Regions from separate parts of the Synechococcus sp. R6-7 genome, predicted to be linked through region 2. Evidence: riboswitches for the same ligand, from Rfam matches in the RefSeq annotation. Region 2 holds a riboswitch; each other region holds the start of a gene.

Region 1 (5,573 bases), on a different contig from region 2:
TCTCCCAGCCACACCCGGCGACGTCCTCTGTCCCACACCAGCAGCGCGTGGATCCCGATCCAAAGTCCTGTCCACAGCCAGTTGTGCAACCAGATTTTGCCCAGAATGGGCAGGGTCAAGCCCTCCGTTCCCCCCAAGACCAGGCCGGCTGCCAAAATCAGCCCTTCAAAAGCCAGAAACCCCAAGATGAGCATGGCCGGGATCCAGAGATAGTTCAGCAGCAGTTGCCTTGGCCGAAGCGGCTTGGACTGAGAAAACAGAGGTCGGTAACCGCCAGCAAGAGCAATCCCCACCGTGCCGATCCCCAGCACCAACCCCCAGGCAAACGAATCGGGAGTGCGGGGATAGTTGTGCCAGGTGTAGCCAAAGATTTGGTTGGCCAGCCAAATCATCAAAGCACTAATGATTGCCCTTTGGCGGGTTAAAGTTGTGCCTGCAACAATACCAACAGTTACAAAAGGAAGGGTACATGTATAAGCAATATTGCTGAGACAGCCGACGGTGGTAAACAAGCTGGGCCAGAACCAGCCTCGGGCCAAATCTTGAGCAGCTTGTATCCAAAGTGGGGCTGAGATCAAGCGGCAAGATCTGGGGATAGGTTGAGCACTCGATTGCAGGCCAATCATGCTTTAATCTCCTGGAAAAAGGTGGTCTTTCAGAGGACAGCTATTAAGCAAATGCTCAAAAACAATTTGCCGAGCTACTTGGGGAGTAACCCGCTTGTACCAGGTGCAATCTCCGGAGTAAAAAACCACCGGCCCCTGTTGGCAAACTTCCAAGCAGCCTGAGGTGATAACCTGTACGTCCAGGTTGGCTTCTCGAAGGGCGGATTCCAGAGCTTCTACAACCGGTTGGTAGTTGCGGGAAGGATAACAACGGCTGGAACGACAGACGGCAAGGTAGGGACGTTTAAGAGGGTTATCCTCATAGGGGATCCGCTCTTTCCCCTGCACATAGATGGCGCGGATGCGCTCGTAAAGAGAAAGCTTTTGGTAATCTGCTTTGCCTTCCGGCAGGTAGTCTTCCTCTGGCCCCAAAAAGGGGCTGGGCAGAAAAATCTGCAGCAAAGGTTCTTCTGCTCCATTCCAGAATTGGATCCCCCACATGCGGGGCTGACCTTGGGGATTGAGGCGCCGGTAGAGAGCAGCACAGCTAACCAATCTTTTGCGGCGCAGCTCGGGTGGGGTCTTGCGATGGGGGCCGCCTTGGTGCTCCTCCAGGCACAAATGCAGGTGCCAAGTTTCGGTGGCAACGGTTAGATAGCCATCGTAGAGCACGCACAAAGCTGGAGGTTTCTTGAAAGCCAGCTCCAGCACCCCGCCTTCCGCCACATGGCCCACCTGGATCTCGGCCCAGTGCTCTTGAAACAGCTCGTAGAGCAACGGCCCCAAGCAGTCAATATGGGCAGGGATCCCTTCATAAAGGGTTGTCCAACCCGTCAGAGAAACTTCCTGCCAAGCTTGATGGAGGGGGGTTATCCAGGGGGTAAAAGTGGCCATGAGAAAGCTCCTCAGTGCAGTGGTGGAATACGAGCAATCACCCCTTTTTTGAGAGGGCGCTCGGCCCAGGGTAGGATCCCATCTGGCTTGGTGAGGTAGAGCTCTGCTGTCTGCAGAATGAGATCCACATCTTTTGGATCGAGATCTCCAAAAACATAGGTCATCTTTTGAGGTGCTGCCAACGCAACGACACAAGCATGGCTGCAGCCGCTCATACAGGCAACCGGCTTCAGGGTCAGTTGAGGATTGAGGGTTTGAGATTGCAGGGCAGACAGCAGCATTTCTCCCTTGCTAATCCCTTCTTTTTGGCCGTTAACCCACCGAGATCCGCAAGTGACACAAACCCAAAGACAATGGCTGCTGGGTTGCTGGGCAGCGCTGCCAGCTTGGATGGGCAACTGGGAAGTTGATCGAGACATGGTGCTCCTTGATATAGTCATAGGTTTCTGTCCAAGCAAAGGGTGTGAGAAGAGGCAAAGACGATCTCAATGTCTTGGCCAAGGATTCAGCAGTGAGTTAGACAGCTAAAAGTCAGCCTCAAGTCGCTCTAAAATTGGCCCCTTAAATTAAGCCGAACGGTGCGACCCACTCCGGGGTAGCCGGGGAAAACCTCATATTGCTCATCCAGCAGGTTATCGACTCCCACCTCGAGAGCGAGATTTTCTGCAACCGGGATCCCTCCCCGCAGAGCTAAGGTGGTGTAGCCGGGCAGAGATTGGGTATTGGCGTTGTTGGTAAAGAAAGTGCCAATGTGATGCAGGAAAACTGAGGCATACCGATCCTCTGCATCGCGGTAGCTCAGGCCCAGGTTTAGGCTGTCTGCTCCCACAAAGGCTAACTGTTTGCCAACCGCTTTGGGATCCAGCGCCGAGCGGATGATGGGATCGTTTAGGGTGTAGTTGGCAAAAAGAGTCCAGTTTTCCCCCAATCGCAAATCCAGGGCTGCTTCCAAGCCCGTGTATTCCACGAGCTCAATGTTTTCGTAGGTTCCCCTGCGCGGGCCAGTGCTGACAAAGGTAATGCCATCGCGGATGCGGTTATGGGCAAAGGTCAAGCGCAGTAGGCCAAAATCTCCCAAAGCCTGATCCAGGCCAATGTCAAAACTCTCTCCCCGCTCCGGGCGCAAATTGGGGTTCCCATCTACCTCAAAAAAGCCCCGCAAACGAAAGAATAAGTTTGAGATCAAGGGGGTGCGAAAGCTGCCGGCATAATTGGCCCTCAGGGTGGTGCCTTCTGCCAAAACCCAGCGGATCCCTGCGGCAGGAGAGGTGGCCGAACCGTTGACCAGATTGCTCGAATCTTGGCGAACACCTAAGTTGAGATAAAAGTTGGGCTGTGGCTTGTAATCCAGGCGGGCAAAGAGGGCCCCTTGGTTCACGGTATTGTCGTAGTTGACATTGGTGGATCCCCTGGCAAAGGAGAAGGTGGTGTTGCGAGCTGAAATGGATCGGTAATCCGCTCCTAGAGTAAGCTCCAGGTTTTCAGCAGCCTTCCAGGTGTATTGCAGTTGGGATCCCCACCCCGTTCGCAGGATCTCATCCCGGGATCCCTGGCTTTGTGGGGCGCTGAAGCGATAGTTGAGGTCGTCAAAAAATACCCTAGCTTGCAGGGATCCCCTCTCTTGATCCCACAGCCAACTGAGATCTAACAGCAGGTCGTTGGTGTTTTGCACTGCATCGGGGGAGGGAAACTCGGTGCTGCCAGGCACCTGAAACGCTTTATTGAGATAAAGGGCATTTCCGGTTAGGACCTGGCCTTCTGCCAGTTGCCAGGTGAGTTTGGCTTGTAGGTTGTGGTACTCCACTGCCGAGTTCTCCCGCCTGCCTGCTTTGCCCAAACGCCTAATTTCAAAGGGAAAGTCGTTGTTGCTCTGCAGACGGCGATAGCTGACCACCCAGCCCAGATCCTGCGCTTGGCCGCGGTTTTGGATCCCTTGCTCGTTGAGGCCGTAGCTGCCGATAGCCGCTTCCAGCACGGTCTCGGATCCCGGCTTTGGCTCCAGGGTTACGATGTTGATGACCCCGCCAACGGCATCGGAGCCGTATAAGGTGGAGCCCCCACCTGGAGAGATCTCAATACGCTCGACCACATCTGTAGTGATCTGAGACAGATCGAACCCGCCAAAAAAGCCCAGGTCGTTAATGGGGCGGCCATCCAAGAGCACCAACACCTGGGCCGTTCGTCCTCCCCGCATAAACTGGGAGCTAAGGGCTCCCAACTGGGTTCCCGCCGTGCCGTCGCTGAGGATCCCGGGCAGGTAGCGCAGGGCCTCCTGAACGGTTCTTGCCCCTTGCTCTCGAATTTGCTGGCGGGTAACGACGTAAACCGGGCGGGAAGAATCCCGCAGCAAGCCGGGGCGACGAAAAGGCGTGGTGACGGGTTGATTTAAAATCTCGGCGCTAACGCCGGTTTCCAAAACCTCTTGAGCTGAGGGCGGGGAAGCTGCCGGCTGCGCCCACGCTGGGATCCCCAAAACAAAGCCCCCCAGCGCCAGGCTGAGACCTAGAATGGGATTCATTTTCCTAAAGCTCCTGATTCCGTGCGACGCGGAAGAAATGCGAGCCAAAACCGCAGGCGGGCATCCTGACTGAGGGCATGGGTCTAGCCCAAGCCCATCACAGTTGCGGCACAGCGCCGGATTTGCACCGGACTTTCCCCTTTACATGCCCTGGCTGATCCCCAGGACAACCTGTCGGTACAGCTTTCTCTGCGATTGCTCCGAAAAAGCCGTGCTAGGCATCATACATCCCCTGCTCTGGAGTTCCTATCCTGCCAGGGGGGATGTCATCCCCAGGGGTGAACGGGATCCCAACGGCAATCCCAGGGCTTCGGATGGGCCACATCCCATTTAGGCCAGATTTCTTCACTGCTTTGTAAGCAGTTGAAGGATAGCCCGCTGCTACTCCAGATCGCGAGGCCCAGGGATCCCTTGACTTTTGAAGAATTTGAAGAATAGGGAGGATAGAGATACGCTGAGATCTTGCAAAATCTACAGCCTTTGGGAGAGTAAGAGGGGAGCAGTGGCTTGGCTGCTGTCCACGGGATTCATTGGACTAGTACCCAACCGGGTAGAAAAGAGGAGCTTTTTCGATTTCAGGCGGGGCTGTCGTCTGGTGGGCTGGATCCGGTTCAACATGGCTGGGAGAGGCAATTGGCACCTCAATCATCCGATCCGGTACCAGCGGCACCATTTCGGAGCGGTCGGCAATTTCCCGCAGAGAATTGGCGATGGATTCCTGAGTCAGCAGAAACTGTCGTTCGTTGCGTTGCATCTGCTGCCACACCTGGTAACGCTGGCTCCACCGGCTTTGGGTATGCACAGTCCAACTGTAAAGGCTCAACACTGAAACGCCGGAGAGGATAGCCATCCCTGTGGAGATCTGCTTCCACCAAGCTAGGTGTTCTGCCCAAGCCGAATGTTGGCTGCGAGGATGGGCTGATTTCAACTTCAAATCCAAAGGCTGGGTGCGGCTGGCTTGAACTGTACCGGAGAGGGGTCGGCTCAGAGCAGAAGGCTGTCTGTGGCGACGAGGGCTCTTGGGACGATCAAGACCTGCGTTCAAAGGCTGGCTAACCATAGGGCTTAACCTCACACACACCAAGGGATCCGACGGTGCAGGACTGCCGGTTCCGCTTCACCCTAGTTCCCCGCATCCCCCAATAGCAACCCCCTTCTCCCGATTCCTGGTCTCGGCGGGCTAGCCGTCCGCTTCACAGTAGCCGATCTCTTGAGAGCGGGAGAACCAACCTAAACCTACATCTGACTGCTGCGGGCAGCCACTCGCAGTTTGGCAGAGCGGGCCCGTGGATTGCGTTGCCGTTCCAGTTCGGAAGGGGACAAGGGCTTGGGGGTGAGCACCTGCCAACGGGGATCCCTGCGGAAGGCCCATTTCACCAAGCGATCTTCAAGGCTATGGAAGCTGATCACGGCCAACCTGCCGCCGGGTTTCAACCAAGTGGGGGCTTGGGCCAGTAAGGTTTCTAAAGCCTCCAGTTCTCGGTTCACGGCAATGCGCAACGCCTGAAAGACGCGGGTGGCCGGGTGGATGCGGCCTCGCCGAGCTGCCGGAGGTA
Region 2 (13,335 bases):
AAGTCCTTTCCAGGGATCCCAACGGCAACACTTCCGGGCCAGAGCCAGAGTAGACCTGAAGGGGCCGGGTGCGCCGCCTGGGGTTGGATTCAGGTTCGCGAGGGTCAACCATTTCCGCCTGCAGCCGCTGTAGGATTTTCTGTTCTGCCGCCTCTTTGGCCAGGCGAATGGCGTGGTAGACCATCGGCGCCTTGGAGCTGCCGTGGGTAATCACGCAGATGCCGTTGACGCCGAGCAGCAAAGCACCGCCATACTCCACGTAGTCCATGCGCCGCTTTACCTGCTTGAGGTTGGGCCGGAGCAGCCAGCAGCCCAACTTGCCGCGCCAGCCGCGGGGCAGCTCCTCCCGCAGCACCTGGGTGATCACCTGGCCAACACTTTCGGCAAACTTGAGGAGGGCATTGCCCACAAAGCCGTCACACACCACCACATCAAACTCCCCGGTCAGCACATCCCGCCCCTCGGCATTGCCGGCGAAATGGATCCCTGGCAATTGGGCCAGACGCTGGTGGGTGGCCAGAGCCAAATCATTGCCCTTGTTGGGCTCCTCGCCGATGTTGAGCAGGCCCACCCGCGGACGCTCGACCCCCAGTACGCACTGGCAGTAGAGGGATCCCATGCGGGCAAACTGCTCCAAAAAGCGGGGCCGGCAATCCACATTGGCCCCCACATCCAGCAGCAGCACCGGCTTGCCTTTCAAAGTGGGCAAAAGAGCGCCAATGGCCGGGCGATCGATCCCTGCCAGCCGGCCCAAATGAAGGTAGGCCGCAGCCATCGCTGCTCCGGTATTCCCGGCGGCCACCACGGCATCCGCTTGGTTGGAGCGCACCTGTTGCATCGAGATGTTGATGGAGGCTTTGGGCTTTTTGCGCACCATCAGCGGCTCTTCCGCCATGCCCACATCCTCTTCGGCAGGCACAATGGTGATCCCAGCAGGCAAGGGCTGAGGCAAAAAGGGCTTGAGGGAATCTGGACGACCGACTAGTGCAATCCCGACCCGGAGCTGCCGATGGGCCAGCAGGGCGCCCTTGATGATCTCTTCGGGAGCGTAGTCACCCCCCATCGCATCGACCGCAATTCGCACAAGCTGACCTCACACTGGAATATCCTTGGCAACTGCAAGCAGGAAGCGGGGCAAAACGCACTAACCTCTGCAGTCCCCTCGCCCAAGAATTGGGAGCCCCAGTGGCTGCAGGGTGCTAGCGAATTTTACCAGATTTGTTTTCCTCAATTAAGGCCGTAGTTCCGCTTGCGCCGGTTCTCCCCACCCCCCACAGGAAACGTGAACTCCCTCACGCCTGCGCGAGGGTAGCCAAGAGAGAGTGTACCTGCTGGACGTGGTCGCGTGCGGTGGAGTTTCTGGCTTGGTGTTGGCTCAGCTCCGTCTCCAACTGCGCCAATTCTCCTGCCAACGCTGCCCACCGATCCCGCTCTGGATAGAGGGTGGCCTGCAGGTGATTGAGGCGACCCCAGGTTTCTGCCATGGCCTGGGCGCGCGCCCGCAGGGATCCCTCCTCTTGCTCCAGGTGTTGCCACTGCTGCTCCAATTCCTGCCGTTGGCGGGCGAGCTGCTCCTGCTGAGAAGGCAAGGACGATTCCAGTTGTTGAATGAGGGTTTGCAGACGACCTTTTTCTTGGAGAAGATCCTGCTTCTGGCTGCCGATCTGTTCCAGGAGCGGCCCAATATCGACCTGAACCGGGGCAGCAGCTTGATTTTGCAGCTGTCTAAGGCGGGCTTCCTGGCGGGTCAACTCTTCATACTCTCGCTGCAGGTTTTTTTCCTGAGGCAGCAGGGCTTCTTCCAAAGCACTGCAGGCAGACTGGGCATAGTCGATATCCATCTCGATGTCAAACCGCTCCTCTGGAGAGGCGCTGGCCAGCCGCTCTTGCAGCTCCCGCAGGGTTTGCCGGTTTTGCTCCAGTTCGGCCCGCTGCTGGCTGACCTGGGCCGCCCGCTGCTCGTAATCTCGGCGCAGTTGGCTGACCAAAGCCGCCAGCTCCTCGACCGAGATCGCCGGCTCCCCAGCCCTGCCGTTGCTGCTGCCATCGACGATAAAGTCGTACTCCTGCACCAGACGAGAGGCTTTCTGGTATAGGCTCTCTTGAGATTGCAGCTGCTGGAGAATCCTCTGCAGGTGCTCTTGATGGGCTCGCAGGGATCCCCGTCGAGTTTGCCACTCTGCTTGGCTTTGCTCCAGGGATTGTCGGGATCCCCACCAAGCGGTGTGGCGTTCTTGCCAAGCGCGGTAGTCTCGATCCAGCTCGTCTTGCCGGGCCTGGGCCTGCTGACGTTCTGCTTCCAGTTGGGCAATCTGTTGATTCAAGTGCTCCTGCTGCTGCTGAATATGGCTTTTCAAGCTTTGCAGAAGCGCCAAGGGATCCCCAGCCGGATGTAGAGTCTCCTGGAGCTGCTGCACCAAAGCCTGTAGCTGCGCTGCTTCTGCCTCCCCCAAGCGGCTGGAGCGAGCTTCTTGCAACTGGGCTTCCAACTCTTGCCGCTGCCGATTCAGAGCTTCCCGCTGCTCTCCGATCAGGCGCTGTTGTTCAGCTAAGTAAGCTTGCTGGGCTGCCAGTTCCTCTTTGAGGCTGTCCAGAAGTTTGCGATCTTCCTCCACACTCTTGTATTGCTCATACAGCCGCTGCACCTCTTCTTCCTGGGCTGCTAGCTCCATCTCGCGGCGGGTAAGCTCATGCGCCTGAAAGGTGAGGGACTGTTTCCAAACCTCGATCTCCTCTTCCTGGCTGCGGGCTCTGAGCTGAAGTTGGCTGAAGTTTTGCAGATAGGTCACCAGTTGGCGAGCGGCTTCGCTGATGCGGGCGACCTGACGGTTGCCGGAGATTTCCGCCAGCACCAATGACCCATCCTTGAAGCGCCCAGCCTCCTGGGCGATGCGGCCTTCCAAGGTAATGGATTCTTCGTTCACGGCCACCCAGGTATTGTCCTGCTGCTGCTTGGCCAGCAATTGCAGAGACGACTTGGCAAATCCAATCGGCTTGGATAGCTCTGCTAGGTACAGCACGCCTGAACTCCTCTAAAACAGCATGGACAGCACCAGCCTTGACCCCACCGAGCCACTGCCCCTGGCCGGGGAAAAATGGACGGCCGCCAGAACATGGCTCGCCGAGGCGCATAAAGACTACACCACCTTTCTAGACTCAACCATAGGGTAAAAAAAACACCTTCGCCAGATGAGTTTTGGGGATGCCTGGGGTAGCTATTCAAACCGGTGGCGGAGCACTAAAGTAGTCTAGGGTGTGGTGTAGAGTTGTGTTCGGGGGTTGTATGGAGCTGCAAGGTGAGCCGCTTTCTGTTCGTCGGCGTTCTCCTGCCCCGCCGGTGGTCGTAGCCTCTCAGGTGTACCAGACAACAGCGCCGGAAGCCAAACCGCGCCACATTTTGGAAGCGATCGTCTGGCACAAAGAACAGGAGGTGGAGCGCCAACGGGAGCAGCTTCCCCTGAAGCAATTGCAACGGCAACTGGATCAAGCCCCGCCGGTGCGGGATTTTGTGGCGGCTCTTACCCAGTCTCCTCACCCTGTTTCCTTGATTGCCGAGGTCAAAAAAGCCTCCCCCAGCCGCGGCATCCTCCGGGATCCCTTTGACCCGGTAGCCATTGCCCAGAGCTATGAGGCCGGTGGGGCCAGTTGTCTCTCGGTGCTGACGGATGAGCGGTTCTTTCAGGGCAGTGGCGAGTATCTGCGGCAGATCCGTCAAGCGGCAGGGATCCCCATCCTCTGCAAGGAGTTCATCCTCTACCCCTACCAAATCCTCTGGGCCCGCAGCCTGGGGGCAGATGCGGTGCTGCTGATTGCCGCCATTCTCTCGGATGCGGACTTGGGCTATTTTCTCAAGCTGGTTCGGCAATTGGGCATGGCAGCTCTGCTGGAGGTGCACACTTCCCAAGAGTTGCAGCGGGTGTTGCGTTTGCCCCAACTGCAAGACTCCAGGGGGCAGGTGCTCATTGGCATCAACAATCGCGATCTGAGAACCTTTGCGGTGGACTTGAACACAACGCGCGACCTGTTGGCCGCCCACTCGGATCTCCTCGGCGAGCTGCCCATTGTCAGCGAGTCCGGCATCCATACCCCTGCCGATTTGCAGCAGTTGCGGGCCTGGGGGGTGCGCTCTGTGCTCGTGGGGGAAGCGCTGGTGACCCAGCCGGATCCCGGCCAAGCTGTGCGCCACCTGTTGTCATCTCAGTGAATGAGAACCCTCCATCATATGGATCTCTGTTAAGAACAATGGATCTCTAAGGATTGCTCAGACCGATGAAACGTATTCCTGTGCCGGCTCACATCCACTACGAATTTCTGCTGCGGGTGTTGGAGCGGCAAACCTTTCCGGCAGTAGAGGAACAGGATTTTGGCAACCGAGGCCGCACGCAAGAGCTGATCAACTCCCTGCGCAAAGCCCTCACCCAACAGGTGCAACTGGAGGAAGAGTGGCGACAGCGGGGCTATCAGGTGGACTACCGCTGGAATATGGACGAGCCTCAGCCTCCCTCTTGACCTTCCAGCCCACTGTAAGGTTTAGCATCCTTTCAGTGGCATTGGGGGGGGTTTCCAAGATGCAGGTTGTTTTGACGGTGCCCAAGCTGGCCTGTGGGGCTTGCGTGGACACCATTGCGCAAGCGGTGCGGCAACTGGATCCCCAGGCGCAGGTGGAAGGGGATCCCAAAACCAAACAGGTGCGGATTACTTCTGAGCGGTCTGTGAGCGATTTGCGGCAGGCCCTCACCCAGGTGGGATATCCCCCGGCCTAGTCAATTTTGGGCCGGGAACGGTCGGGCGTCTGTTTTGAATTTCTGTACAGATGGCTGCCTTCGCCCTGCCCAGGGTGGAGAGTAGCTGTCGTTTCATCAACAAGGTGTTGCCATGTCTGCCCATAAAGGGTCATCGGGTGCACTATCGGCCTCTGCGCCTTCTCCTGAGGGCACTTGGCAGTTGGCCCTGCAAGGGATGAGCTGTGCCTCCTGCGCCCGCAGCATCGAACAGGCCCTCGCTCAGGTGCAGGGAGTATCCTCCGGATCCGTGAATTTTGCCAGTGAGCAGGCCACCGTCAAAGGGGATCCCAGGCTGGTGGATCCGCAGGCGTTGATTCGGGCGGTGGAGCGGGTGGGGTATCGGGCGCGCCTCATCCAAGAGGATTGGCAACTGGACGATCCGACAGACCCAGAGCGGATCACCCAACGGGCCGCAGAACGGGAACTGAAGCTCAAGGTGGCGATAGGGGTGGGCATCAGCACGGTGCTGGTGATCGGATCCCTGCCGATGATGCTGGGGATGGACATCCCGGGCTTTCCCATGTGGCTGCACAATCCTGGGTTGCAGTTGCTGCTGACGGCTCCGGTGCAGTTTTGGGTGGGCAGGCATTTTTACCGGGGAGCCTGGGCTGCTTGGCAACGGCGCTCGGCGGATATGAACACGCTGGTGGCCTTAGGGACGAGCGCGGCTTTCTTCTATTCCATTTTCCCAACGGTTTTCCCCGACTATTTTCACCGGCAAGGACTGCACCCGGATGTCTATTATGAGGTGTCGGCGGTGGTCACCACCCTGATTCTGGTGGGCAAGTGGATGGAGCAACGGGCTAAGGGGCAAACCTCCGAAGCCATTCGCAAGCTGATCGGGCTGCAACCGAAAACGGCAAGGGTAATTCGCCATGGGGTGGAGCAGGATATTCCGATTCGGGAAGTGCAGGTGGGGGATCGGATCCGAGTGCGCCCCGGAGAGAAGGTGCCGGTGGATGGGGTAATCCTAGAGGGATCCTCCAGCCTCGACGAGTCCATGGTGACCGGCGAGAGCCTGCCTGTACTCAAGTCGGCGGGGGATGAGGTGATTGGGGCAACGCTGAATCAGACGGGCAGCTTTGTGATGGAGGCGCGGCGGGTGGGCAAAGACACGGTTCTGGCCCAGATCGTGCGCCTGGTGCAGGAAGCCCAGGGATCCAAAGCCCCAATTCAACAGGTGGCGGATCGGGTGACTGCCTGGTTTGTGCCGGCAGTGATCGGGGTGGCAGTTCTAACTTTCGTGCTCTGGTGGGTGCTGGCCGATAACCCGACACTGGCCTTGGTGAACACGATTGGGGTGCTGATCATCGCCTGCCCTTGTGCGCTGGGGTTGGCAACCCCCACCTCGATCCTGGTGGCCACGGGACGAGGGGCAGAATTGGGGATCCTGGTGAAAAGTGCCGACAGCCTGGAATTGGCCCACCACTTGCGCACGGTGGTCTTGGACAAAACCGGCACCCTGACTGAAGGTCGTCCCACTGTCACCGATATTTGGGCCCACGGCTCCTCTCCCCTGGCGGTGTTGCGCCTGGCAGCGGCGGTGGAGCGGCACTCGGAACATCCTTTGGCCCAGGCGGTAGTGCAGAAAGCCGAAGCCGAAAAAATTGCCATCCCTCCTGCCCAGCATTTTCAGGCAAGGATAGGCAGTGGGGCAGAAGCCTGGGTGGAAGACCAGTGGATCCGCATCGGTCGGCTGAGCTGGCTACAGGAGATGGGGATCCCCTGGGATCCCTCTTGGTTAGAGCGGGTTCAGAATTGGGAAAGCCAGGGCAAAACGGTGATCGGCGTAGCCCAATCCCAGAGCCTGGTGGGGCTGTTGGCCATTGCCGATCCGCTCAAACCCACCTCTCCTGAGGCAGTGCAACAGCTGCAACAGATGGGTCTAGAGGTGATCCTGCTAACCGGGGATAACCCCACCACGGCCCAAGCGGTTGCTCGGCAGGCAGGCATTCAGCGGGTAATTGCCCAAGTCCGTCCGGATCAGAAGGCAGCTTACATACGCAGCCTAAGACAACCGCGACGGCGGGTGGCGATGGTGGGAGATGGCATTAACGATGCTCCGGCTCTGGCAGAAGCTGATGTGGGGATCGCCATTGGTACAGGTACGGATGTGGCGATGGCCGCCAGCGATATTACCCTCATGTCGGGGGATCTGCGCGGAGTCGCCACAGCCATTCAACTCAGCCGGGCCACCCTCAACAACATCCGCCAGAACCTCTTCTTCGCCTTTATCTACAATACGCTGGGGATCCCGATTGCCGCTGGGGCGCTCTATCCCTTTACAGGCTGGTTGCTCAACCCTATGCTGGCGGGGGCAGCCATGGCCCTGAGTTCCGTTTCGGTGGTCGCCAATGCCCTGCGCCTGCGACACTTTCAGCCCCCCAGACCAGCGGGCCGGCGTTAGGCCCTCTCCCAGGGGCAAGGGGGATTAGCGCGGCAACAGTTTTGCTGCCCTTTGAGCATGAGTCTGCCGTACCGCTCATGCCTCAGGGCTATCTTCTGGCAGACAAGGACATCCCCCCCAGGGGGCTTGGTGAACGACAAGCGGCAAGCTAGCCTAAAAAGCTCAGGCAGATTGGGGAAAGCGCGGTGCAAGTCCGCCACTGTGACGCAACTGTGATGGGATCCCTCCCTCAGCCAGAACACCCACCTGCCGTTGTCCTGTACCCCTTGCGATTCACAAGGAACGGAGTTTTTTGTGTTGAATACCCTCAGTGTTTCCCCTCCCCTTTCGGTTGGGCAGCTTGCTTCTCCTTCATTGCCCCTATTGCTTATCGGCCACGGATCCCGCGACCCCCAAGGGCAGCAAGCCTTTCTGGAGCTAGCCCAGGCTTACCAAGCTCTCACCCCCCATCGACCGGTGATCCCTTGTTTTCTGGAGCTGACGGAGCCGAGTATCGCCCAAGGGATCCAGCAGTGTATTGCCCAAGGGTGGCAAGAGATTGTGGTCCTGCCGCTGCTGTTGTTTGGGGCCCGCCACAACAAGTTCGATGTGACGATGGAATTGGATCGCCTGCAGGCCCTCTATCCCCAGTTGCGCATTCATTACGGTGGGCCGTTGGGGATCCGCATCGAGATCCTGCAACTGCTGCGAGACCGATTGGCTGCTCTGATAGCTGCCCAACCGCGGCGGATCCCAGAGGCAGAAACCGTGCTCCTATTTGTGGGTCGCGGCTCCAGCGATCCCGAGGCCAATGCCGAAGCCTGTAAACTGGCCCGGTTGCTTTGGGAAGGATCCGGGTTTGCCGCTGTGGAAACTTGCTTTATCGGCATTACCCATCCCCGCCTGCCCGTGGGATTGGAGCGGGCCTTGTCCTGGCAGCCGCGTCGGGTGATCGTGCTGCCCTACTTTCTGTTTACGGGGGTGTTGGTGAAAAAAATCGAGGCGGCAGTGGAACAACAACGACAACGACAGCCGGAAATCGACTGGCTGATGCTGCCGGAATTGGGCCTTGTGGATACGGTGCTGCACAGCCTGCAGCAACTGGAGCAGGAAGCCCTGCAGGGCCAAACCCCGATGAACTGCCACCTGTGCAAGTTTCGCCTGGCCGTGAGCGCAGAGGTTGGAGCTGGATCCAGCCATCACCACCCTCACGAGCCTCATGACCACCATCACGGGCACGGATCCCATCACCACCCTCATTCTCACCATCACCCTCAGCACGGCCACACCCACGCAGCGGCTGGGGATCCCTGGGCCCAATTAGAGGGCTACCACCAACGGGCATGGCAGGTGCCCTAAGAGGGAAACAGAGGCTGCTGGCGGGATAAACTGAGTGCAGACAGGCCATTTTTGAACCTGGTTTTCCCGCTCTAGCGGTTGTGATGACGAAAAAACGATGATGCTCTCCCGCTCCTCTTGGGTTTCAGGTGCCGCTGCCGCGGGGAGCGGGATCTTTGTTTTCGCCCTGGTGGTGGGGCTGCTGGATCAGATCCTGCCCACCCTGCCCAAGGTTTCCCTCTCCCTGGCCGGGATCCCTGGGATCCTGGCTGCCGCTGGGGCCTCCTATGGGGCCTGGCGGGTGGTTCAGATGGGTCTGCAATCGGCTTCCTGGAGCGACTTTCGAGAATCGCTGGTGGCGACCCTATCTCCCTTTGATCCTGCCGACCACGGCGGCGAGCCACGACAACCTAAGGGGGATCCTCGCCCTTGGCAGGTGGCTCAGGAGATCCGGCAAACCCAGCTCCGCCATCAAAAGATCCTTGACCGCATCAAGCAGCGGGTGAAAGCCGAAATCCAGACCTGTGAACGCGCCCAAGCCCAACTGCGCAGCGAGCAGCAACGGTCTCGAGTCCTGCAGGCCCAAGCCCAACAGTTACAACAGCATCTGCAAAACCTACAAACATCTTCCCCTTCTCCAAGCTCCGAGTCGACCAAACCCACGCCAGAGCAAGCGCTGCGCCAAAAGCTCCGCCAACTTCAATCCCAGGTCACCACCCTGAAAATAGAATTGGAACGCCAAAGGACCCAACTGCAACACGCAGAAGCAGAGCGGGCTCAACTCCAGCAGCAGCAGCAAAAACTCAAGCGCATCCTGCAGCGCAAAAAATTGGAAAATCGAGAGTTGCGCTCCCAACAGGCAGAATGGGCCCGGCAACTGGAGCAAACTCAACAGGAGCTGCAAACTTTGCGGGAGTCCTACCGCGCCTTGCAAGTTCTCCAGGAAATAGGCTTCACCCTAACCCAAAACCTATCTCACGAAAGGGCGGAAACGGAGTCCTCTGGATCCTCCGACTAGCCGACCCGTTTCAGGACAAATACACTCCCCTCGCTGCCCCGGCCCATCCGCAAATCTTCATCCAAATAGGTGATATCCAGCCAACCCGTTGGCTCGCGGCGGCGGATATCGATTTGAATAGCCGGGATCCGCTCCGGAGCCCGCTCGAGCAAATAGAGAAAACTCTCGATCTCGTAGCTCATCAAAGCTTGGGATCCGAACACCAATCGCTCGAAAATCACCCTCACCCGGCGCTCAGATTCGGGGTAAAAGCGCGCTGATACCGCCAAGACTCCCCGTGGCATCCAAGCCTCCAGCCAACCGGATCCCTGGATCTCCGCCACGTTGAAGACCCGTCCAGCTTTGGCCCGAATACACTGGTAGATCGCCCCGGTGGTGAACAGGGGCAAATTGGCCAGCCGCAGCAGAGCTGTGCTGGTGGTAAAGAGGGTGAGCCAGTTCCCCTCCAACCCTTCAGGAGCAGATGTTGGTTTGGGGGTGGGGTTGAGCGCTTCTAGGGCGGCAATTTGAGACAAAATCTGGGCTTTTTGGTCAGGGGAAACTTTCCGGCCCCGGTCGGTCGCCTCCAGTAGGTGCAGCAGAGCCGATTTTTGCTGAGCCAGGGCCTCAGACATGGGCACACTCCGAAGGCACTGACCCTATTTTAGAGAACGCGGGATCCCTCTGCCCTTAACCGTCTTCTCCCACCAGTTTCAGGTTCAGATCTGCCACCTGCTCATACCCTAGCCCGGCCCGCACCACCAGCGGCTCGGATCCCGTCAAGTCAATTACCGTAGAGACCTTGGCCCGACGGGGGGCATCGTCATCCAGCACCAGATCCACCTGTTTTTCCAACTGCCGCATCTCTTCAGCCGCAAAGATCCCACCCTCATCCCAGGGGTCGCTCTCCCACTCCCAGGCTTGCCCAGAACTTAAGTCCAGGGATCCGACGGGATCCCCCCCCAGCTTGGCAGAGGTGGAGACAATTGGATTGCCCAACTCTTCCAGCAAAGCCTGACAAATGGCCGAGTCGGGCACGCGGATGCCGGTGGTTTTCCGTTTGGGCTCCATCACCAACTTGGGCACCAGCTTGGTGGCCGGCAACAGAAACGTAAACGGGCCCGGGATCAGCCGCCGCATCAGCCGATAGGCCGAATCGGTTACCTGGGCATAGTGGGCAATGCGTGAGAGAGAAGGGCACAAAAAGGTAAGAGGCTTGTCGTTGGAGAGCTGCTTGATACGGCGTACCCGCTCCACTGCTTGTTTGTGGGTCACATCGCAGCCAATGGCATAGACTGTATCGGTGGGGTAAAGCATCACCGCCCCCTCCCGCAAAGCCGCCGCAATCCGCCGGATGGAACGGGCCTGGGGCTGTTGCGGATGCAGCTTAAAGTACTCGGCCATCGGGCAGATGGGAAGAGGTCAAGACTGGGAGCAGCTACCCCCCAGGGGGTTTTCCACAAGAGGGCGGGGGGTCGGTGGCACCGACGCGGGCGGGGATCCCTGAGATTCGGGCCAGTCCTTCAGTTGTTGCATCAGGGCTTGGATGTGCAGACGGGGCAGATAGGGCCAGTCGCCCGCTTCTTCCAAATCCTGAAGCACCCGATACAGAGCTTGACGGGTGTTGGGCAAAGACTCCCGAAAGGCACCTTCCAGGATCGCGCGGTGCAACTCCTCCAGCAGCCGCAGGAGCATCAGCAGCTCCACACACGCTCCCGCCCTCGCCTGAGCCGCCTGTTCAACAGCCAACATGATCTGACGCAAATCCGGTGGCAGATCCTCCGCCGAGATATACATAGCCACTCGTCTCTGGGTTCTGGGAAGGCAGGGGCTTTCCCATTCTAAGATTCTTCTGCCCTAGGACTGGATGGATTTTGCCCCCACAAGATCCAACTCCGCAGACTGTTGGGATCCCCGACCCAGGCACTGCCACACCCGCTGCAAGAGGGCATCCAGCCCCTGCTTGGCAATCGCAGAAATGGTCACCACCGAAGTGCCGGCAGCAGCAGACAGCCTCTGGGCGCGCTCGGCAACCTGCTGGGGATCCAGAACATCGATCTTGTTCAAAACCAGGATTTGTGGCTTATCAATTAACCCGTGGCCGTAGGCGCGCAGCTCCTGCTGAATAACCTGGTAATCCTTGACGGGATCCGCCGCCGTGCCATCCACCAAATGAATCAGTACCCTGGTACGCTCCACATGGCGCAAAAACTCATGGCCCAGCCCCACCCCCAAGTGCGCCCCCTCGATCAGCCCCGGAATATCGGCAAACACCACCCCATCTCCCGATGGATGGGGCACCACCCCCAAATTGGGCTGCAACGTGGTGAAGGGGTAGTCAGCAATCTTGGGCCGGGCAGAGGAGACCACCGAAATCAGAGTGGACTTGCCCGCATTGGGCAGGCCGACAATGCCCACCTCGGCAATCAACTTCAGCTCCAGGCGCAGGCGCACCCGTTCTCCCGCTTCGCCCTTGGTGAATTGGCGGGGGGCGCGATTGTGGTTGCTCAAAAAATGGGCATTGCCTAAGCCGCCTTTGCCCCCACGGGCTACCAGCAATTGATCCCCCTTGCCCACCAGATCGCCCAACAATTCCCCCGTCTCCGCATTGAACACCACAGTACCGCAGGGCACCCGCACCAGCCGATCCGCACCACTGGCCCCGCTGCGATGGTTGGGCCCCCCTTTGGCCCCGTGTTCCGCCTTGATCACCGGTTGAAAGCGAAAATCCAACAGAGTTTGCAGGCCGGGATCGGCCACCAAGATCACCGAGCCGCCCCGCCCGCCATTGCCGCCGGATGGCCCCCCAGCCGGCACATACTTCTCACGGCGGAAGGCAACGATGCCATCCCCGCCATTTCCCCCTTGCACTTCAATTTCGGCTTGGTCGATAAAGTGCAATTGCTCTTCCTCCGAATCTTCTATCTTTCAGCTTGGCAAGATGCCGGGAAACTTGCCACAAAAGACGCTCCTCTAAGCTACGATGGTATTTCCCAGCCACATCCTCCCCAGGTGGGAAAGTGGAAGTGGGATCCTGCCAAACTCGATTGGCCTTCTACCCTTTATCCCGCGCAACTGATCTGTTACTGCACCCCTATGAGTCGATTCACTGCTGCCGATGTAGGTTTTACCACTGAAGACTTTGCCGCCCTTCTGGATAAGTACGACTATCACTTCAGCCCTGGCGAAATTGTGGCGGGTACAGTATTCTCGGTGGAGCCACGCGGTGCTTTGATCGATATTGGGGCCAAAACGGCTGCCTTTCTGCCGCTCCAGGAGATGTCGATTAGCCGCCTGGAAGACCCGCACGAGATGCTGCAGCCGGGAGAAACCCGCGAGTTTTTTATCCTCACCGAAGAAAACGAAGAGGGACAGCTGACCCTCTCCATCCGCCGCATCGAGTACATGCGGGCCTGGGAACGGGTACGGCAGCTCCAGAAAGAAGATGCCACCGTTCGCTCAACCATTTTTGCTACCAACCGAGGTGGAGCCCTGGTGCGGATTGAGGGGCTGCGGGGCTTTATCCCCGGATCCCACATCAGCAGCCGCAAGCCAAAAGAAGAGCTGGTGGGCGAAGAGCTGCCCCTGAAGTTTCTGGAGGTGGACGAAGACCGCAACCGCCTGGTGTTGAGCCATCGCCGCGCCTTGGTGGAGCGGAAGATGAACAAGCTGGAAGTGGGCGAGGTGGTGGTCGGCACGGTGCGGGGCATCAAGCCCTATGGTGCCTTTATCGATATTGGCGGCGTCTCCGGCCTGCTGCACATTTCCGAGATCTCCCACGATCATGTCGATACGCCCCACAGCGTCTTCAACGTCAACGACGAAGTGAA
Region 3 (7,336 bases), on a different contig from region 2:
GCATGGCTGTCATCTCATCTGCAATCAAATAGCGAGTTTGTGGGTTGAGAACCCGGGCGATGACAACCCGCTGCAATTCTCCCCCGCTTAGCTCATGGGGATAGCGGTTGAGCCAACTGGGGGAAATGCCTAAGGTGTGGAGAACCTCTGGCTGGGGAGGAGGCCCTTCCCGCAAGACCTGAGCTATGCGCCAGTGGGGGTTAACGGCCTGCTCTGGATGTTGAAAGACAAGCTGCACTGGGCAGTACCCTCGCCGAGGCAAAGGCTGCCCTGTCACACTCACCCGACCTTGGCTGGGGGTAAGGTAGCCCGCCAGCAACTTGGCCAGAGTAGTTTTGCCAAAACCAGAGGGAGCCATCAGCCCTACGACTTCCCCAAGTTCTACTTGAAGGGTCTGATCTTGCACCACCCAAGGCAGATGCCGTCCATAGCGAAACCAGAGATGCTCACCCTTGAGCATGGATACACCTCACCCACCCTCCTCCAACCGCCCGCAGAGGCGGATGCTCAGCTCGACAGATTTCACTTGCCCAGGGGCAGCGATCCCCAAACAAACAACCCGCAGGCAGTGCCTCAGGGTCAGGCTGGTTGCCCGGCAGGGGAGCAAACTCATTTTGGGGCAGGGATCGCCACAGAGCTTGAGTGTAGGGGTGGCGCAAGTTTCCCCTTTCGAAATCCTGAGCCGAGGCCAACTCGACTGTAGTGCCCGCATAGAAGACTGCCACTCGATCTGCCACCGACAACGCCGCCTGAATATCGTGTGTAATCAACATAACGCCTCGGCCCTCCTGGGCCAGCTCCCGCAGATGGGCAAGGGTCTCAGCCACCACCTCCGCGTCCAAGCCTGGCGTGGGCTCGTCGGCTATCACCAGCTTGGCTCTGCTAACTGCCGCCGTCGATACCAGCACCCGCCGTGCCATGCCTCCGGAGAGCTGGAAAGGGTAGAGGCCCTCTGTTCCCGGCGGCAAGCTATAGCGGGCAAAGATGCGGCTCACTGCTCTACGGGCCTCGCCTTGGGAGGCACCGCTGAGCCGAGCTACCCGCTGTACCTGGGATCCTACTTGCATGAGGGGATCCAGGTAGTCCACAGACTGGGGGATGAGAGCAATGGCCTTGCCGCGCAGTTGCCTACACCGCTCAGGGGTCAAGGGCTGCCCCTGAAATAGGAGAGTACCGCGCAGGGTAGCGTTCTCTGGCAAAAGACCCAAGAGGGCATGGGCCAGCAAACTTTTGCCCGATCCGCTGGCCCCCACCACTGCCACCACCTCCCCTGCCTTAACCTCCAGATCCAGATCTGTAATCACCTGAAGGTAGCGGCGGCGCAGCCCCCGCTCGTATCGGCTGAACCTAATGTTTAGGCCGGAGACCACCAACATTTCCCTACTCCTGAGCCGTACGCGGATTGAGAAGGGCCTGCAGGTTTTCTCCCAGCCAGTCAAAAGCCTTGACCGACAGCAGCAGCAGCAGTCCAGGCATAACCCCCAGCCACCAGTAGCCGGTGGAGAGGTGGCGCATGGATTCGGCCAGAATAATGCCGATGGCCGGTAGGTGCGGCGAAATACCTACCCCAATGAATGAGAGGGCTGCTTCGTGCAAAATGGCGTGGGGAAACAGCAGAATAAGTCCCACTAGGAGCTGGGGCAAAATGTGAGGCATCATATGGTAGCGGGCAACCCAGAGGGAAGAGCGGCCCAGTCGGTAAGAACTCTGGACATAGTCAGAACTGCTGACCTGTAACACCTCGGCCCGCACCAGGCGCGCTAGGCTGGGCCAGTGGGTGAGGGCAACGGCAACAATGACTCCCCGAACTCCGCCGCCGACAGCAAAAGCTATAAGGATCTGCACCACCAGGTGAGGCAGGCTGAAACATAGGTCAATCATCCAGCAGATCGAGGCATCCACCCAGCCTCCCACCGTGCCACCCACCAAACCCAAAACAGCGGCGATCACCACGCTGACGGCGGCAGCCAGCATGCCTACCCACAGACTAAGGGACATCCCGTGCAAGGATCGGGCCAGCATATCCCGCCCCAGCCAGTCGGTGCCGAAGGGATGGGCCAGGGAAGGAGGCTGATTCCGCTGAGTTAGGTTCGGGCTCAGTCCGGTATCGCCGATAAGCCCAGCGCTGCAGAGGATAGACACCAAAAAAAAAGCACACAGTCCAATTGCCCACAGAGTCTGCCGCCTGCGCTCTCCTTTGACAGAGGACTCTGAGAATTTCATCCCCCCATCGGCATCAGCAGCAGCAACACGAGGCGATGCAAAAGGGATCATCCTATCCTCCCGCCAAGGCGAATGCGTGGATCGACAATCTGGTAGGACAGGTCAGCTAGGGTATTGCCGGCATAGACAAACAAGGCGCTGAAAAACACAATGCCCACCAACAGAGGCACATCACCGCGCAAAGCTGCCTGTACCGTTGCTTGTCCCAGTCCTGGATAAGCAAACACCTGTTCCACTAACACTGAGCCACCAAACAGTTCCCCAAAGGAGGCAAATTGCAGCGTCAGCGCAGGCAGCAAGATATTCCGCAAGCCGTGGTACCACAGGATCCCAGCCAGGCTTTCCCCCTGGGCACGAGCAAACAGCACATAGTTGCTGTGCAACACGTCAATGAGCTTCTGACGAGTGTGCAAGGTGATGTTGGCAACGCCGATGACAGTTAGGGTGAAAGCAGGCAAGAGCAAGTGGTGTAAGCGCTGCCAAAAAGTCACCTCCTCCGCCAACGCGCCAGGTGGCGCGGCGCAACAGATAGGTGTTAGACCCAGCTCTACCGAAAACGCGATCAAGAGTAGCAGCGCCACCCAGAAAGGGGGAGAAGAGGCGAGGGTGTAGGCGTAAAGACGAATACCGCGGTCAACCCAAGCGCCCTGAAACGCTGCGGCCAAAACCCCCAACCCCACTCCCAGGAAACCGGAAAGCAGCCAGGCAATTGCCAGTAAGGGCAGCGATAGCTCAAACCGCTGTTGAATGACCTGCACCACTGGCTGATCGAACACCATTGAGGTGCCCCAGTTGCCTTGAACCATCTGCCCAAGCCAGTTCCCAAAGCGAAGCAGCATGGGCTGATCCAGCCCCCAACGCTGGGCAATCAGGTCTCGTTGGGCTGGGCTGATCTGCAGCATGTCGGCCCCTACATAGGCTTGTACGGGATCAACAGGGGAGAAGCTGAGCAGGGCAAACGTCAGGACTGCCACAGCCGCCAGCAGCAACCCCAGCCGAGTCAGCTTATAAGCCAGAAACAGCAGAACTGACCTCAGTTGCACGTCCATTTCCAACGGGTGATGTTGGCTGTGATTGGCCAACCATGGCCATGAGGCTGTACCTGCGGCTGGCCTATATCCAAGCACTCGTGGACAAAGTAGGTATGATCCAGGTTCACCAACCAAGCCCAGGCTGCATCTCCTTTGGCAGTAAAGCCTTGCTTTCCATCCCACTGGGCTGCCCGCCAGAAGGGGATAGCTTCAGCTTCAGAGGGGGCCTCCATAGCCAGATCCAGCATTCGATCCACAAACGGGTTGGCATAGTAGCCGGCATTGAAAAATCCCCCCTGGGCCGCTTTGCTGTGGTAGAGGTTGTACATCTCAGTTGGGTCATGGCTGCCCCAGCCAAACAGCACCACGTTGCTGTGCATGAGCGGAGTGATGTCATCCCAACTTTTGCCCTCGACATTGACTCGGATGCCCACAGGCCGCAGCATTTCTGCAACAGCTAGGGCCAGGGCTTGGCGAATACTGTCGTTGGCCGGGTAGAGCACGGTGAACTCAGCCCGCAGCCCGTTTTTTTCCACTGCCCCATCCCCATCTTTATCGCTCCAGCCTCCCTCAGCTAGAATCTGACGGGCCAGGTCTGGATTGTTGTCCTCAATCTTGGCGGTCGGCTCTTCCCAGGGCAAACCGCTGACTGGGCCATAGGCAGGGGATCCGTAGCCTTCTAGGACTCCATCCACCAGCGCCTGTCGGTCAATGGCGAAGTTGACCGCCTTGCGAATCGCCAAGTTAGAAGTCACATCGTTGCCGATGGGGTATCCCTTTGGGGTTGTTGCACCGGTTTTAGGGGGAAAGGGGAACATCAGCCCTCGGTTATCCACACTGGGAATGGCGTGAAGCTTCATGCCCTCAACAGTTTGCTTAGCCAAAGACTGAGGCACGCTAACCACGTGTACCTGTCCGGCTCGGGCTGCTGCAAAGGCTGCATCCTCCTCCAGGAAAAGGAAAACCAGCCGCCGAATGCCAGGAGTCTGGCCGTAATATAAGGGATTTGCCTCCACAATCAGTTGTTGCCCCTCATCCCACTGCACCAGTCGGTAGGGGCCAGAGCCAATGGGTTTGCGAGCATAATCAGGCCCGTGGGCATGTTGAGGCACGATACCCAAGGTGATGAGGCGGTTGACAAAAGTACTTTGGGGTTTTTGCAGCCGCAGCTCCACCGTATGAGTGTCGATAGCTACTGCTTCCTTTAGGGCGGTTAGGTCGACCAGACCACCACTCCGAGCTGCTTGGTTAAAGGTGTAAGCCACGTCCGCTGCTGTGACAGGTTTTCCATCGGAGAAGACTGCATCCTTTCGTAGGGTTACCGTCCAGGTTAGGCCATCTTGGCTGACAGTGTAGCCAGTCGCCAGGTCGTTTACAATCTCAAGGTTCTCGTCCCGCCGCAGCAGAGTGCTTTGGAACAAAGGCGAACCGTAACGTCCCCAGCCCAGGGTGGGATCAAATCCTTCTTCGCTTTCCCCTCCAATGGCCAGCACGATTTGATCGCTGGATCCTGCTAGCTTTGGATCGAAAGCTGTCCGCTCAGCATTCTGAGCGCATCCAGCCCACATCTGGCTCAGCAAGAAGAGGCCCACAGACCACACAGTTACTTTTAAGCTTGATGCCATAGAAACCCCGATCTGTCGCTTTTTCAGCAAAAAGGAGCAAACCCCCTTGCCTCCTGGACAAGACTTATGGCAGCTAAGCTATCACTGCCTTATCTTGAGAGCAATGCAGGGGGGGAGGATGCTTAGAGGATTCCGATGACTTCCTGCAAGACCGCTGGGTGAAAGGTGAGGTCTGGTAGCTCCAAAGGCTGCTGGCTTGGTGATGATTGAAGCACTCTACTCCCGTCTCTGAACTCCGTGATACGATGTAGCTCAGCTATCGGTTCTGACGGGGATCAGCCGCCAGAGGAAACGGGGAAAGAGCAGTGAGAATCTGCCGCTGTCCCGCAGCTGTGATCCGGTTTAGGAGAAGTCCTGCAGCAAATCTCTAGAGTCATTCGCTGCCGATCCAGATCTTGTCCCCCAAAACCGTGTCAGTCAGAATGCCCGCCGATGGTTTTTCTAAACTTCACAACATCTGCGAGGTACAGATGGTAACTGTCTTGGCTTTAGCTCGTTTCTGCTTTCGTTATCCTGAGCATTTTCCCGGCGTTGCTCCCACAAGCTTTCGGTACTCCTCAGCAGTAGAAATAAGTCCAAGAACCCAAGCAAGACTCTGAGCCAGTTGGCCGGGAGAGAGTAAATTTTGGGTGCTGTTGCACCAAGATCTATCAAGATCTACAGCCCGCCTACGCCAAGGAAAGAGTGAGATGTCAGGCTTCCTGACTTCAATTGGTAGGCTGGCAAGTAGCCACTGCGATCGCTGGCTGCGTTGAGTATCTTTTTTGCGCAAAAGGCAGTGTTTTGTTGGGGTTCCAGAGGCAAGAGAGGAACAGCCGGTTTCTTCCTTGGCGGGCGGGATCCCAGTTGAGGGCGAATTGAACGCAGGAAAATTAGAAAACTCAGTATTTGGGATGGCACACAACATGACTGCACAAACCATGACATTGGGGTATGCCCGCATGGGCAAGCGCCGCGAGCTCAAAAAAGCTTTGGAAGGCTTTTGGAGTGGTGCCCTAGGGTCAGAGGCTCTGCTGGCTACCTTTTGGGATTTGGAGACTCAAGCCTGGCAGACTCAGCTACAAGCTGGGATTGATCACATTGCGGTAGGGGATCAGACTCTCTACGACCATGTACTGGACTGGGCCACCTGGCTGGGGCTGATCCCCTCTCGGTTCCGAGGTCTGTCGGGTTTAGACCGCTACTTTGCCATGGCGCGGGGGCGGGAGGGCCTGCCGGCTTTGGAAATGACCAAGTGGTTTGACACCAACTACCACTACTTGGTACCCGAAATTGAGCCGGAAGCCGATCCCAGTCCTAACTTTGGGGATTTTTTGGAAAGAGTTCGGCGGGCCCAAGGGATCCTAGGGGAGCGCACCAGCCCCGTTGTCCTCAGTCCAGTGACTTTGCTCTGCCTTAGCCAGCGATCTGGGGATCTGCGGGCGGACTTGGAAAAGCTCCTTCCTCTGTACCGGGATCTCCTCCAGGAGTTAAAACAGCTGGGGATCCCAGAAGTCCAGATTCACGATCCCATTTTGGTTACCAGCCAGGGAAGTGGCCTGCGGGAAGCTGTGGAAATGAGCTACCGCCAGTTGGCAACCGCCGGGATCCCTGTCCACTTGGTCACCTACTTCGATGACCTGGGGGAGACTTACCCCTGGGTGGTGCAACTGCCGGTGGCCGGCATTAGCCTTGACTTTACCCGTGGCCACACCCTGGATCTGGTAAGAACCTATGGCTTTCCGGCTGACCAGATCCTAGGTGCTGGCGTAGTGGACGCTCGGAATGTCTGGAAGGTTCAGCCTGAGACCGTCTTGGCCAGCCTGCGGGAGCTGCAGGGGGTAGCTCCCAACCTACGGGTGCAGCCTTCCGCTTCGTTGCAATTTGTGCCCCACGACGCTGCTCTGGAAGCCCAGTTGCCGGAACCCCTCAGAAATGTCCTCAGCTTTGCCGAACAGAAGCTGGCCGAAGTAGCTCTCCTGGCGCGAGCCCTCAACGGCGAAGACACTGCTGCCCAGCAGGCGGAAATCCAGCAGCAATGGCAGAGCTTTGCGCAGTTTAGCCCCCCCAACCCCCAAGTGCGCCAGGCTTTGGCCAACCTCAAGCTCCAGGACTTCGAGCGATTCCTGCCCTACGAGCAGCGCCTAAGTCGGCAGGTTCAGCTACCACCTTTGCCCACCACCACCATTGGCTCCTTCCCCCAAACTCCAGAGGTGCGGCAGTGGCGAGCTAAGTACAAAAGAGGGGAGGTTTCGCAGGCGGAGTACGAAGCAGCCATTGACGCTGAGATTGCCAAGTGCATCCGCATTCAAGAAGAGATTGGCCTGGATGTGTTGGTGCATGGGGAATTTGAGCGCACCGACATGGTGGAGTACTTTGCCCAGAAGCTGGAAGGCTTTGCCTTCACTGAACACGGCTGGGTGCAGAGTTACGGCAGCCGCTGCGTGCGCCCTCCCATTCTCTACGGCGACGTGGTTC

The links. Region 2 has a riboswitch for cobalamin ahead of NW815_RS00315 (sirohydrochlorin chelatase). Riboswitches for the same ligand answer to the same signal wherever they lie in the genome.
Region 1: another riboswitch for cobalamin. It lies ahead of NW815_RS02125 (TonB-dependent receptor plug domain-containing protein); the one in region 2 lies ahead of NW815_RS00315 (sirohydrochlorin chelatase).
Region 3: another riboswitch for cobalamin. It lies ahead of metE (5-methyltetrahydropteroyltriglutamate--homocysteine S-methyltransferase); the one in region 2 lies ahead of NW815_RS00315 (sirohydrochlorin chelatase).

Annotation. Positions count from the first base shown of each region.
Region 1 covers NZ_JANSHS010000054.1:193-5,765, forward strand. Annotated here, with positions in the region: gene NW815_RS02110 (hypothetical protein) at 1-392, opposite strand, end outside; gene NW815_RS02115 ((2Fe-2S) ferredoxin domain-containing protein) at 630-1,499, opposite strand; gene NW815_RS02120 (DUF1636 domain-containing protein) at 1,511-1,918, opposite strand; gene NW815_RS02125 (TonB-dependent receptor plug domain-containing protein) at 2,047-4,017, opposite strand; cobalamin riboswitch at 4,055-4,207, opposite strand; gene NW815_RS02130 (hypothetical protein) at 4,553-5,077, opposite strand; partial or broken gene rsmH (16S rRNA (cytosine(1402)-N(4))-methyltransferase RsmH) at 5,254-5,573, opposite strand, start outside.
Region 2 covers NZ_JANSHS010000011.1:328-13,662, reverse strand. Annotated here, with positions in the region: gene plsX (phosphate acyltransferase PlsX) at 1-1,063, opposite strand, end outside; gene hmpF (pilus motility taxis protein HmpF) at 1,293-3,020, opposite strand; gene trpC (indole-3-glycerol phosphate synthase TrpC) at 3,284-4,204, shown strand; gene NW815_RS00330 (DUF5340 domain-containing protein) at 4,270-4,509, shown strand; gene NW815_RS00325 (heavy-metal-associated domain-containing protein) at 4,569-4,763, shown strand; gene NW815_RS00320 (heavy metal translocating P-type ATPase) at 4,876-7,191, shown strand; cobalamin riboswitch at 7,320-7,456, shown strand; gene NW815_RS00315 (sirohydrochlorin chelatase) at 7,489-8,529, shown strand; gene NW815_RS00310 (hypothetical protein) at 8,627-9,526, shown strand; gene NW815_RS00305 (PAP/fibrillin family protein) at 9,523-10,140, opposite strand; gene NW815_RS00300 (L-threonylcarbamoyladenylate synthase) at 10,196-10,909, opposite strand; gene NW815_RS00295 (hypothetical protein) at 10,928-11,302, opposite strand; gene obgE (GTPase ObgE) at 11,363-12,406, opposite strand; gene NW815_RS00285 (30S ribosomal protein S1) at 12,602-13,335, shown strand, end outside.
Region 3 covers NZ_JANSHS010000135.1:918-8,253, reverse strand. Annotated here, with positions in the region: partial or broken gene NW815_RS04715 (ABC transporter ATP-binding protein) at 1-460, opposite strand, end outside; gene NW815_RS04710 (ABC transporter ATP-binding protein) at 447-1,376, opposite strand; gene NW815_RS04705 (ABC transporter permease) at 1,381-2,274, opposite strand; gene NW815_RS04700 (ABC transporter permease) at 2,271-3,272, opposite strand; gene NW815_RS04695 (ABC transporter substrate-binding protein) at 3,257-4,747, opposite strand; cobalamin riboswitch at 5,123-5,328, shown strand; gene metE (5-methyltetrahydropteroyltriglutamate--homocysteine S-methyltransferase) at 5,785-7,336, shown strand, end outside.